Regions from separate parts of the Agromyces sp. GXQ0307 genome, predicted to be linked through region 2. Evidence: predicted binding sites of a transcription regulator. Region 2 holds the regulator's gene; each other region holds the start of a gene.

Region 1 (3,271 bases), on a different contig from region 2:
GTAGATGCCGGCGCGCTCCTCATCGAGGAGCTCGCCCGTCCACGGGCGCTCGGTCGCGGCTTCGCGGAGCACCGCGTACTGCTCGTCGTCGAGCTCCGCGCGCCACTCGTCGTCGGACTTGTTCACCTGGTACGCCATGCGGTCTCCTCGGGTTCGGTCGGCCGTCTTCCATCGTCGCAGCTTCGTGCGACCTCCGGTGCAACGTGTCCCGGTGCGACGATGTTCCCCGGGCGGTGGGGGCGGTGGGGCACGGGCCGCGCTCGGCCGCCCGCCTTCGGGCCGCGCCGTCGCGTGGGGCGGGCTCGCGGCATCCGCTCTCTAGGATGTGGTCGACGGCGGACGCGAGGAACGAGGTGCGATGGACGCGGACGGGCTGGACGAGGCGCAGCGCGCGATCCTCGCCTTCGAATCGCGGCCGTGGCGCGACCCGGCTCGCAAGGCCGATGCGATCCGGCAGGAGCTGGGACTCTCCGCCGCCCGGTACTATCGCCTCCTCGGCACGCTCGTCGACTCGCCGGCCGCCCTGCGGTTCGACCCGATGCTCATCGCTCGCCTGCAGCGGCAGCGCGACGCACGTGCGCAGTCGCGCGCGCGCCGAACCATCCCGACCGCCCGGCCGCTCGCCTGAGCGCCTCGACCGACTGGACCCCAGGTGCAGAAGTTCCCCCGCGACCGGTTCGACTCGATCCCGCACGGCATGGACCGGGTCGGCGCGCACCGCGCCCCGGCTCGTCGCGGACGACGTTGGGTGGCCTTCGCGTGGGCGGCGCTCGCGACGGTCGTCCTCGCGGGTGCCGGCATCGCCGCCGTCGCCGCCTACAACCAGCGGCTCGACTTCGACGACACGGTGCTGCCGTCGGCATCGGCCTCGCCCGTGCCGACGGCCGAGCCCACGCTCGCCCCGGACGTGTCCGTCGCGGTCCTGAACGGCACCTCGACGACCGGGCTCGCCGCCCGGGCGGGTGAGGCGCTCACGGCCGCCGGCGTTCCCGTGGGGATCACCACGAACGCCGACCGCAACGACATCGAGCAGACCGTCGTGTACTACGCGTCGGCCGACCTCGAAGGTGCGGCGCGCGGGGTCGCGCAGCAGTTGCCCGAGGCCGAGGTGAGGTTGTCGGAGGAGTTCGGCGAGGAGGGCATGCAACTGGTCGTGGTCCTCGGTGCGGACTACGCGGACGCGGTCGCCGAATGAGCCGGTGACCGAATCGTTGCCATTCTGCGACCATTCGTTGCGCGCGAAGTCTTGTGCCGGGCCGCCGCGCCGTGAGTATCTAGAAACGGCCGCTCGAAACACCCGTGTGAGCACCCGACGCCGGTCCCCGTCGTCGACGTCGGCACGACGACGGCCCGGTACAGCCGACGGCACGTGCTGACTTCGATACACGGCAACATGGGAGCAACGCATGGCGAACGGAACCGTTAAGTGGTTCAACGCTGAAAAGGGATACGGATTCATCACCGTCGACGGCGGGGGCCAGGACGTCTTCGTCCACTACTCCGCCATCGACATGTCGGGCTACAAGGTCCTCGAAGAGGGTCAGCAGGTCACCTTCGAGGTGGGCTCCGGCTCGAAGGGCCCGCAGGCCGAGGCGGTCCGTCCCGCCTGAGTTCGATTCTTCGGAAGCGCCGCCGGATGCTCCCGGCGGCGCTTCCGCATGTCCGCGTCTCCCGCTCGGGCGTCTCCTCGCTTGCACTCGACGCAGGCGAGTGCCAGAATCGGTTTAGCACTCACTCGTTTCGAGTGCTAACCCACGGTTCTTAGACGTCCGGGAAGGGACGAGAGACACACATGGCAAAGATCATTGCTTTCGATGAGGAGGCCCGTCGCGGCCTCGAGCGTGGCCTCAACACGCTCGCCGACGCGGTCAAGGTGACCCTCGGCCCGCGCGGCCGCAACGTCGTGCTCGAGAAGAAGTGGGGCGCCCCCACGATCACGAACGACGGCGTGTCGATCGCCAAGGAGATCGAGCTCGACGACCCGTACGAGAAGATCGGTGCGGAGCTCGTCAAGGAGGTCGCGAAGAAGACCGACGACGTCGCCGGCGACGGCACCACGACCTCGGTCGTGCTCGCCCAGGCGCTCGTGCGCGAGGGCCTCCGCAACGTGGCCGCCGGCGCCGACCCCATCTCGCTGAAGCGCGGCATCGAGAAGGCCGTCTCGGCCGTCTCCGAGGAGCTCCTCGCCGCCGCCAAGGAGGTCGAGACCAAGGACGAGATCGCCGCGACCGCGTCCATCTCGGCGGCCGACCCGCAGATCGGCGAGATCATCGCCGAGGCGATCGACAAGGTCGGCAAGGAGGGCGTCGTCACGGTCGAGGAGTCGAACACCTTCGGCACCGAGCTCGAGCTGACCGAGGGCATGCGCTTCGACAAGGGCTACCTGTCGGCGTACTTCGTCACCGACCCGGAGCGCCAGGAGGCGGTCTTCGAGGACCCGTACATCCTCATCGCCAACCAGAAGATCTCGAACATCAAGGACCTGCTCCCGATCGTCGACAAGGTGATCCAGTCGGGCAAGCAGCTCCTGATCATCGCCGAGGACGTCGACGGCGAGGCCCTGGCCACGCTCGTCGTGAACAAGATCCGCGGCATCTTCAAGTCGGTCGCCGTCAAGGCTCCGGGCTTCGGCGACCGCCGCAAGGCCCAGCTCCAGGACATCGCGATCCTCACGGGCGGCCAGGTCATCTCGGAGGAGGTCGGCCTCAAGCTCGAGAACGCGACGCTCGACCTGCTCGGCCAGGCTCGCAAGGTCGTCATCACCAAGGACGAGACGACCATCGTCGAGGGTGCGGGCGACCCCGACCAGATCGCGGGCCGCGTCGCCCAGATCCGCTCGGAGATCGAGAACACGGACTCGGACTACGACCGCGAGAAGCTCCAGGAGCGCCTCGCCAAGCTCGCCGGCGGCGTCGCCGTCATCAAGGCGGGCGCGGCCACCGAGGTCGAGCTCAAGGAGCGCAAGCACCGCATCGAGGACGCGGTCCGCAACGCGAAGGCCGCCGTCGAGGAGGGCATCGTCGCCGGTGGTGGCGTCGCCCTCATCCAGGCCGGCAAGGTCGCGTTCGGCAAGCTCGAGCTCGCGGGCGACGAGTCGACCGGTGCGAACATCGTCAAGGTCGCCATCGAGGCTCCGCTCAAGCAGATCGCGCTCAACGCCGGGCTCGAGCCGGGCGTCGTCGCGAACAAGGTCTCGGAGCTTCCGGCGGGCCACGGCCTGAACGCCGCGACCGGCGAGTACGGCGACCTGCTCGCTCAGGGCATCATCGAC
Region 2 (3,271 bases):
GAGGATCTCGCCCGACTGCACGCCCGGCTTCAGCTCCAGGTCGACGTCGCCGTCGAGCGCCGTCACCTTCGCGGAGGTCCCGAGCACGGCATCGGTCATCTGCACCTCGAGCGTGCAGAGCAGGTCGTCGCCGTTGCGGCTGAACACCTCGTGGTTCTTCACCTTGATCTCGAGGTAGAGGTCGCCGTTCGGGCCGCCGGCGGGGCCGGCCTCACCGGAGCCCGGCATCTGCAGGCGCACGCCCGTGTCGACGCCCGCGGGCACGTCGACCGGCACGGTGCGGCGGGCGCGCACGCGCCCCTGACCCTGGCACGTCACGCACGGCGTGGCGATGATCGTGCCGTAGCCGCGGCAGGATCCGCACGGGCTCGAGGTCATGACGTTGCCGAGGAGCGAGCGCACCGCGCGCTGGATGTGGCCCGAGCCGCCGCAGATGTCGCAGGTCACGGGCGAGGTGCCCGGCCGGCAGCACGAGCCGTGGCAGGTCTCGCAGACCACCGCGGTGTCGACCTCGATGTCGCGGTGCGTGCCGAAGATCACGTCGTCGAGCCCGACCTCGAGGCGGATCAGCGCGTCCTGGCCGCGCTCGCGCCGCGATCGCGGCCCGCGGCTCGCCTGTCCGGCGCCGAAGAACGTCTCGAAGATGTCGCCGAATCCGCCGAAGCCGGCGCCACCGCCGCCGAACCCGCCCTGGCCGCCCAGGTCGTACTGCTGGCGCTGCTTCGGGTCGGAGAGCACGTCGTAGGCGTGCGTGACCTCCTTGAACCGCTCCGACGCCTCGGCGCCGGGGTTCACGTCGGGGTGGAGCTCGCGTGCGAGCCGGCGATACGCCTTCTTGATGTCGTCCGGGGAGGCGTCGCGTGCGACGCCGAGGACCTCGTAGTGGTCGGCCACGTGAGGCGGGTTCCTTTCGATTGCCGGTGACGGATGCCGCGGGGCGGCCCCGTGCGGTTCAGTTCTCGCCGAGCGTGCGGGAGAGGTAACGGGCGACCGCGCGGACGGCGGCCATGCTCTGGGAGTAGTCCATGCGGGTCGGCCCGACGATGCCGAGCCGGGACACGTCGCGGCCCGGGACGGCGAAGGCGGTCGACACCACGGAGGTGTCACCGAGGCCGTAGGCGGCGTTCTCGCGACCGATGCGCACGGCGATGCCGTCGTCGGCGGCCATCTCGCCGAAGAGGCGGAGGATCACGACCTGCTCCTCGATCGCCTCCATGACGCCGAGGATGTTCCCGGCGAAGTCCTGCTCGGTGCGCACGAGGTTCGCGGCGCCGGCGACGACGAGCCGGTCGGACCGGGTGATCTTCGCCTGGTCGGCGAGCGTGGCCGCGAGCGTGTGGAGCACTTCGGCGTGCGCGCGATCGGCGTGCTCGGTCTCGGCGGAGAGCGCGGTCGCGGCATCCGCCATCGTGAGGCCGGCCGCCACCTCGTTCAGCCGGTCGCGGAGGCGCGCGAGCGTCGACTCGTCGGCGGGCTGGTCGAGCTCGGCGAGCCGCTGCTCGACCTGGCCGCTGTCGGAGATGAGGATGCAGAGGACGCGTGTCGGTGCGAGCGAGACGAGCTCGACGTGCCGCACGCGGGCCCGGGCGAAGCTCGGGTACTGCACGACGGCGAGCTGACGGGTCAGCTGCGAGACGAGGCGGACCGTGCGGCCGAGCAGCTCGTCGAGGTCGTTGGATTCGCCCAGGAAGGTCTCGATGGCGTGGCGCTGCGTCGCCGACAGCGGACGGATGTCGGCGAGCCGGTCGACGAAGACCCGGTAGCCCTTGTCGGTGGGGATGCGGCCCGACGAGGTGTGCGGTGCCGCGATGAGCTCCTCCTCCTCGAGGAGGGCCATGTCGTTGCGGATCGTCGCGGCGGAGACGCCGAAATGGTGGCGCTCGACGATCGTCTTCGAGCCGACCGGTTCGCGGGACTCGACGTAGTCCTGCACGATCGCGCGGAGCACCGCGAGACTGCGTTCGGAGACCATGACCCTCGCTTCCCTCGACCGATCGGACCCGGACGACGCGTGCTTGGCACTCCGCCCACGTGACTGCTAATCATATCGCGAGATTCAGGACTCGCACCGTTGCCGGGCGGTCCGCCGCGCCGATAACGTGTGCATCATCCCGCACCCCCACGGGCCGTGAACGGCCACCGACCGTGCGCTTCCCGACATCGAAAGGCTCCCGAAATGACCGACTCCAACCTCCCTCCGCAGGATCCGAACGCCGCACCCCAGCCGAGCCCGGCCGCGCCCCTCTCGCACGAGCAGGACGTGCAGTGGGGGTCGTTCGCGCACCTCGGCGGCATCCTCGGCATCCTGCCGTCGCTCATCATCTGGCTCGTCTTCAAGGACCGCGGCTCGTTCACGAACACCGAGGGCAAGGAGGCGCTGAACTTCCAGATCACCCTGGTGCTCGCCACCGTCGCGTTGTGGGTGCTGACGACCATCATCACGGTCGTCACCTTCGGGTTCGGGGCGCTCTTCGGCTTCCTCACGTACATCCCGTGGATCCTCGGCGTGATCTTCTCGATCATCGCCTTCATGACGGCGAAGGACGGCAACCACTACCGCTACCCGTTCGCGCTGCGCCTCATCAAGTAGATCGCCGACGAGCCTCCGACGCGCCGGTCGAGCATCCCTCGACCGGCGCGTCGTCGTGTGCCAGCATGAGGGGAACGTCCCCCGTCCGGGCGCCACCACAGAGGAGCACGCATCATGTCCGACGCACCACCTCCCACCCCGCCCACGCCGCCCGCAGGCGGCCCGCCGCCGCCCCCGCCCGGCGGTCCGACCCCTCCGCCGCCCGGCGGTCCCACGCCGCCGCCCGGTGGCCCGTACCAGCAGAGCCAGCCGCTCAGTCCGGCCGACGAGAAGCTCTGGGCCACGCTGATCCACATCGGCGGCATCCTGTTCGGCTTCCTGCCCGCGCTCATCGGCTACCTGGTCCTGAAGGACAAGGGGCCCTTCATCCGCGAGCACACCGCGACGGCGCTGAACTTCCAGATCACGCTCCTGATCGCCTACGTCGTCGGCTCGATCCTCACGTTCGTGATCATCGGCATCTTCCTGCTGATCGCGGCCTGGATCGCGGCCATCGTGTTCGGCATCATCGCGGCGATCAAGGCGAACAACGGCGAGTACTACGTGTACCCCGTCGCCATCAAGTTCGTCAGCTGATCTCGGTACGCGCTCCGCTCTACTCGATCACCGTCTCGAGCAGGCGCCGCACGACGGCGTCGGCCAGCAACCGCCCTCGTCGGGTCAGCGTCAGCTTCCCGGCGA
Region 3 (3,271 bases), on a different contig from region 2:
GCGGCGACCGGCACGATCGCCATCGGGCGCGTCGCCTCGAGCGACGCCTTCCTCGCGGCGGCGACCTCGGCGATCGGGTCGCGACCGTCGAGGGGCCTGACGAAGATGAGCGCGTCCTCGAGTTCGCGCAGTTCGTGCTCGCCGATCTCGAGCATCGAGCGCGAGCCGCTCTTGCGTCGCTGCTCGAACGAGAGCTCGTCGACCTCGATGAAGTGCGAGCCGTCGCGCGAGCTGAAGTACCGGCGGCTCGCGCCGTCGGTGATCGCGACGATGACGGCCTCGTAGTCGCCGCTCGGCTGCAACGAGCTCAGGAAGTACCGGCGCCGGTCGGGGTCCTGGTGGTCGGCGGGATCGAACGCGAGGGTTGCGGCCCGGCGACGCGGACGTCGACCGGGGTGCGCGCTCGCGCGCATGGCCCAGCGGTCGCGCTCGATCGCGCCGTCGTCGACGAACGCCTCACTCCGTCGGCGGCCGCCGGGGCGCCCGTCGCCCGCATCGTCGCCGTCCTCGTCGGGCACGCCGAAGCCGGGCACGGGCTCGTCATCGGCGGGGGCTCTCAACGTGGTGCTCCGAGGGGATCGGGGGCGTCGTGTCGGCGGACGGCGTCGATGCCGCGGGGTGGACCTGGGGATCGGCGTATCCGGTGCGGGGTGGCGCGGGCTCGCGCGTACGCCGATCGTACGGCCTCGCCCGACTCTGCGCTGCCCCTCGCCCGCGATTCGGCGATCTCGATGACACGCGACGCGGGGCGGATGCCGCAGCATCCGCCCCGCGTCGAGATCGCCGGCGCCCGCCGGCGCCCGTCAGCTCCCGCTGGAGGTGACCTCGGGCGTCACGACGTCGTCGGCCGCGGAGCGCACCTCGACCTTGCGCGGCTTCGCGCGCTCGGACACCGGGATGATCACGCTCAGCACGCCGTTGTCGTAGTGCGCGCTGATGCCGGCGGTGTCGATGCCCTCGCCGAGCGTGAGCTGGCGGAGGAACGAGCCGCTCGGCCGCTCGTGGACCAGCCACCGGACGTTCTCGTCGTCGCGCAGCGTGCGCTCGGCGCGGATGGTCATCAGCTGGCCGTCGACGTCGATGTCGATCGAGCCCGGGTCGACCCCGGGCAGGTCGGCGGACAGGACGTAGTGGTCGCCGTCGCGGTGCAGGTCGATGGGCATCATCCGGGGGCCTCGGCTCGAGTCGAGCACGTTCGCCGCCAGGCGGTCGAGGTCGCGGAACGGGTCCCAGGTCATTGCCATGAGCGTCTCCTCTCGTGAGATCAGGAGTTGAGTCACCTCGACTCAACTTGATCAGAGATTAGCACTCGCATGACGAGAGTGCTAAGACCTTGGACCTGTCGTTCGCCGAGGGCGATCACCGAGCCGGTGGCGCTCCGCGCTCGCGCGAGTTCGCAGGATGAGCCGATCCATGGGTCCCGCACGGGGTGCATGACACCGCTCATCCTGTTTTCGCGTTGTGCGCGGGCGCGCCGTCGCGCGCGCCCGGTGCGAGTTCGCAGGATGAGCCACTCGACAGGTGCCCCAGCAGACCGATGACGCAGCTCATCCTGCGAACTCGGCCCCTCCGGCGGCCGAGCGGATGTCACACCCGGCAGAGCTGCGGGGTCGTATGTGTGAAGCCACTCACGAGGAGGCATCCATGCGCACCACCCCGGCACCGAGCGCCGACCTCTCCACCCGCGACCGAAACCGCCCCTCCCTCACCGACCGGCTCGGCGAGCGGATGTCACGGGCCACCGTGTTCGGGCGGCGGCTCGGCGACATCCGCGCCGACCTCGCCCGACGACCCGTGCCGCAACACTGGACGAACCTGTTCGGCGTGGTGAGCCTCGCCTGCATCGTGGTGCTGACCGCCACCGGCATCCTGCTCATGTTCTGGTACACGCCGTCGAGCGCGACGACCACGTACGACGGCGCGTACGCGCCGCTGCGCGGCGCCGAGGTCTCGCACGCGTTCGCGTCGACCATGCGGATCACGTTCGAGATCCCGGGCGGACTGCTCGTTCGGCAGGCGCACCACTGGGCCGGCCTGCTGCTGCCGGCGGCGATCATCATGCAGCTCCTGACGACGTTCTTCACCGGGGCGTTCCGCAGGCCGCGGCGCGGCATGTGGGTGCTGCTGTTCCTCATCTTCGTGGCGGCGCTGGCGGGCGGATGGAGCGGCTACGCGCTGCCCGACGACCTGCTCTCGGGCACCGGGCTGCGCATCACCGAGGGCATCGCGCTCGGCATCCCGGTCGTGGGCACGTGGCTCGCATCGCTGCTCTTCGGCGGCTCGTTCCCGGGCGAGATCATCGCGCACCTGTACCCGCTGCACGTCGCGATCGTGCCGGCGGTGCTGATCGCGCTCGTCGCGCTGCGCGCGCTCGCCGCGTGGCGGGTCGGCCCCGTGCAGTCCCCGGGCGCCGGGCGGACCGGCCGAAACGTGGTCGGCGTGCCGCTCTGGCCGAACGCGGCCGCACGCGCCGGCGGGCTGTTCGCGCTCGTCACGGGCGTGCTGCTCGTCATCTCGGCGACGGTCACCGTCAATCCCATCCAGCTCTACGGCCCGGCGTCGCCGGGCGACGCGGGCGCGGGGAGCCAACCCGACTGGTACACCGGGTTCCTCGACGGGGCGCTGCGGCTCGTGCCATCCGGATGGGAGTTCGTGCTCTTCGACCGCACCTGGACGCTCGCCGTGCTCGCGCCGCTCGCGGTGGTCACGCTCTTCCTCCTCGCGATCGCCGTGTACCCGTTCGCGGAGGCGTGGGCCACAGGCGACATCCGCGAGCACCACCTGCTCGAGCGCCCGCGCACCACCCCCACGCGCACGGGCATCGGCGTCGCCGCGATCGTGTTCTACGGCACGCTCTGGGCGGCCGGCAGCGCCGACCTCGTCGCGACGCAGTTCTCGGTCACCTTCGAGGGCGTGATCGCGGTGCTGCAGGCGACGCTGGTGCTCGGCCCGATCGTCGCGTTCGCGATCGCGCGACGCGTCTGCCTCGGGCTGCAGCGTCGCGACCGCGATGCAGCGCTGCACGGATACGAGACCGGACGCCTCGTGCGCCTGCCCGGCGGCGAATACGTCGAGGTGCACGCGCCGCTCCCCGCCGAGGCGCTGGCGCGCATCGAGCGACCCGAGCCGCGGTTCCTGCTCGTGCTGCACCCGGACGAGCGTGGACGCCTCACCCTCGCCCGGCGACTGCAGGTGCGCCTGTCGCGCTGGTACCTCGCCGACAGCATCGACTCGGAGACGGGCGCGCGGATGGTGCCGGTGGGCGAGGTCG

The links. Region 2 encodes HrcA, which represses chaperone genes, less so after heat shock. Its sites were predicted from a motif close to TTNGCACTCGNNNNNNNCGAGTGCNAA; they were not measured.
Region 1: groL (chaperonin GroEL) is a predicted target of HrcA. The motif match lies at 1,725-1,751, and genes of this name have one in related genera.
Region 3: ACIQH8_RS07370 (Hsp20/alpha crystallin family protein) is a predicted target of HrcA. The motif match lies at 1,303-1,329, and genes of this name have one in related genera.

Annotation. Positions count from the first base shown of each region.
Region 1 is NZ_JBIZVY010000002.1:53,320-56,590, reverse strand. Features, by position in the region: gene msrB (peptide-methionine (R)-S-oxide reductase MsrB) at 1-138, opposite strand, end outside; gene ACIQH8_RS05600 (DUF3263 domain-containing protein) at 359-628, shown strand; gene ACIQH8_RS05595 (LytR C-terminal domain-containing protein) at 653-1,195, shown strand; gene ACIQH8_RS05590 (cold-shock protein) at 1,407-1,610, shown strand; gene groL (chaperonin GroEL) at 1,793-3,271, shown strand, end outside.
Region 2 is NZ_JBIZVY010000003.1:118,312-121,582, reverse strand. Features, by position in the region: gene dnaJ (molecular chaperone DnaJ) at 1-894, opposite strand, end outside; gene hrcA (heat-inducible transcriptional repressor HrcA) at 953-1,972, opposite strand; gene ACIQH8_RS10570 (DUF4870 domain-containing protein) at 2,177-2,590, shown strand; gene ACIQH8_RS10565 (DUF4870 domain-containing protein) at 2,705-3,166, shown strand; gene hemW (radical SAM family heme chaperone HemW) at 3,186-3,271, opposite strand, start outside.
Region 3 is NZ_JBIZVY010000002.1:428,772-432,042, forward strand. Features, by position in the region: gene ACIQH8_RS07365 (hypothetical protein) at 1-560, opposite strand, end outside; gene ACIQH8_RS07370 (Hsp20/alpha crystallin family protein) at 804-1,244, opposite strand; gene ACIQH8_RS07375 (cytochrome bc complex cytochrome b subunit) at 1,645-3,271, shown strand, end outside.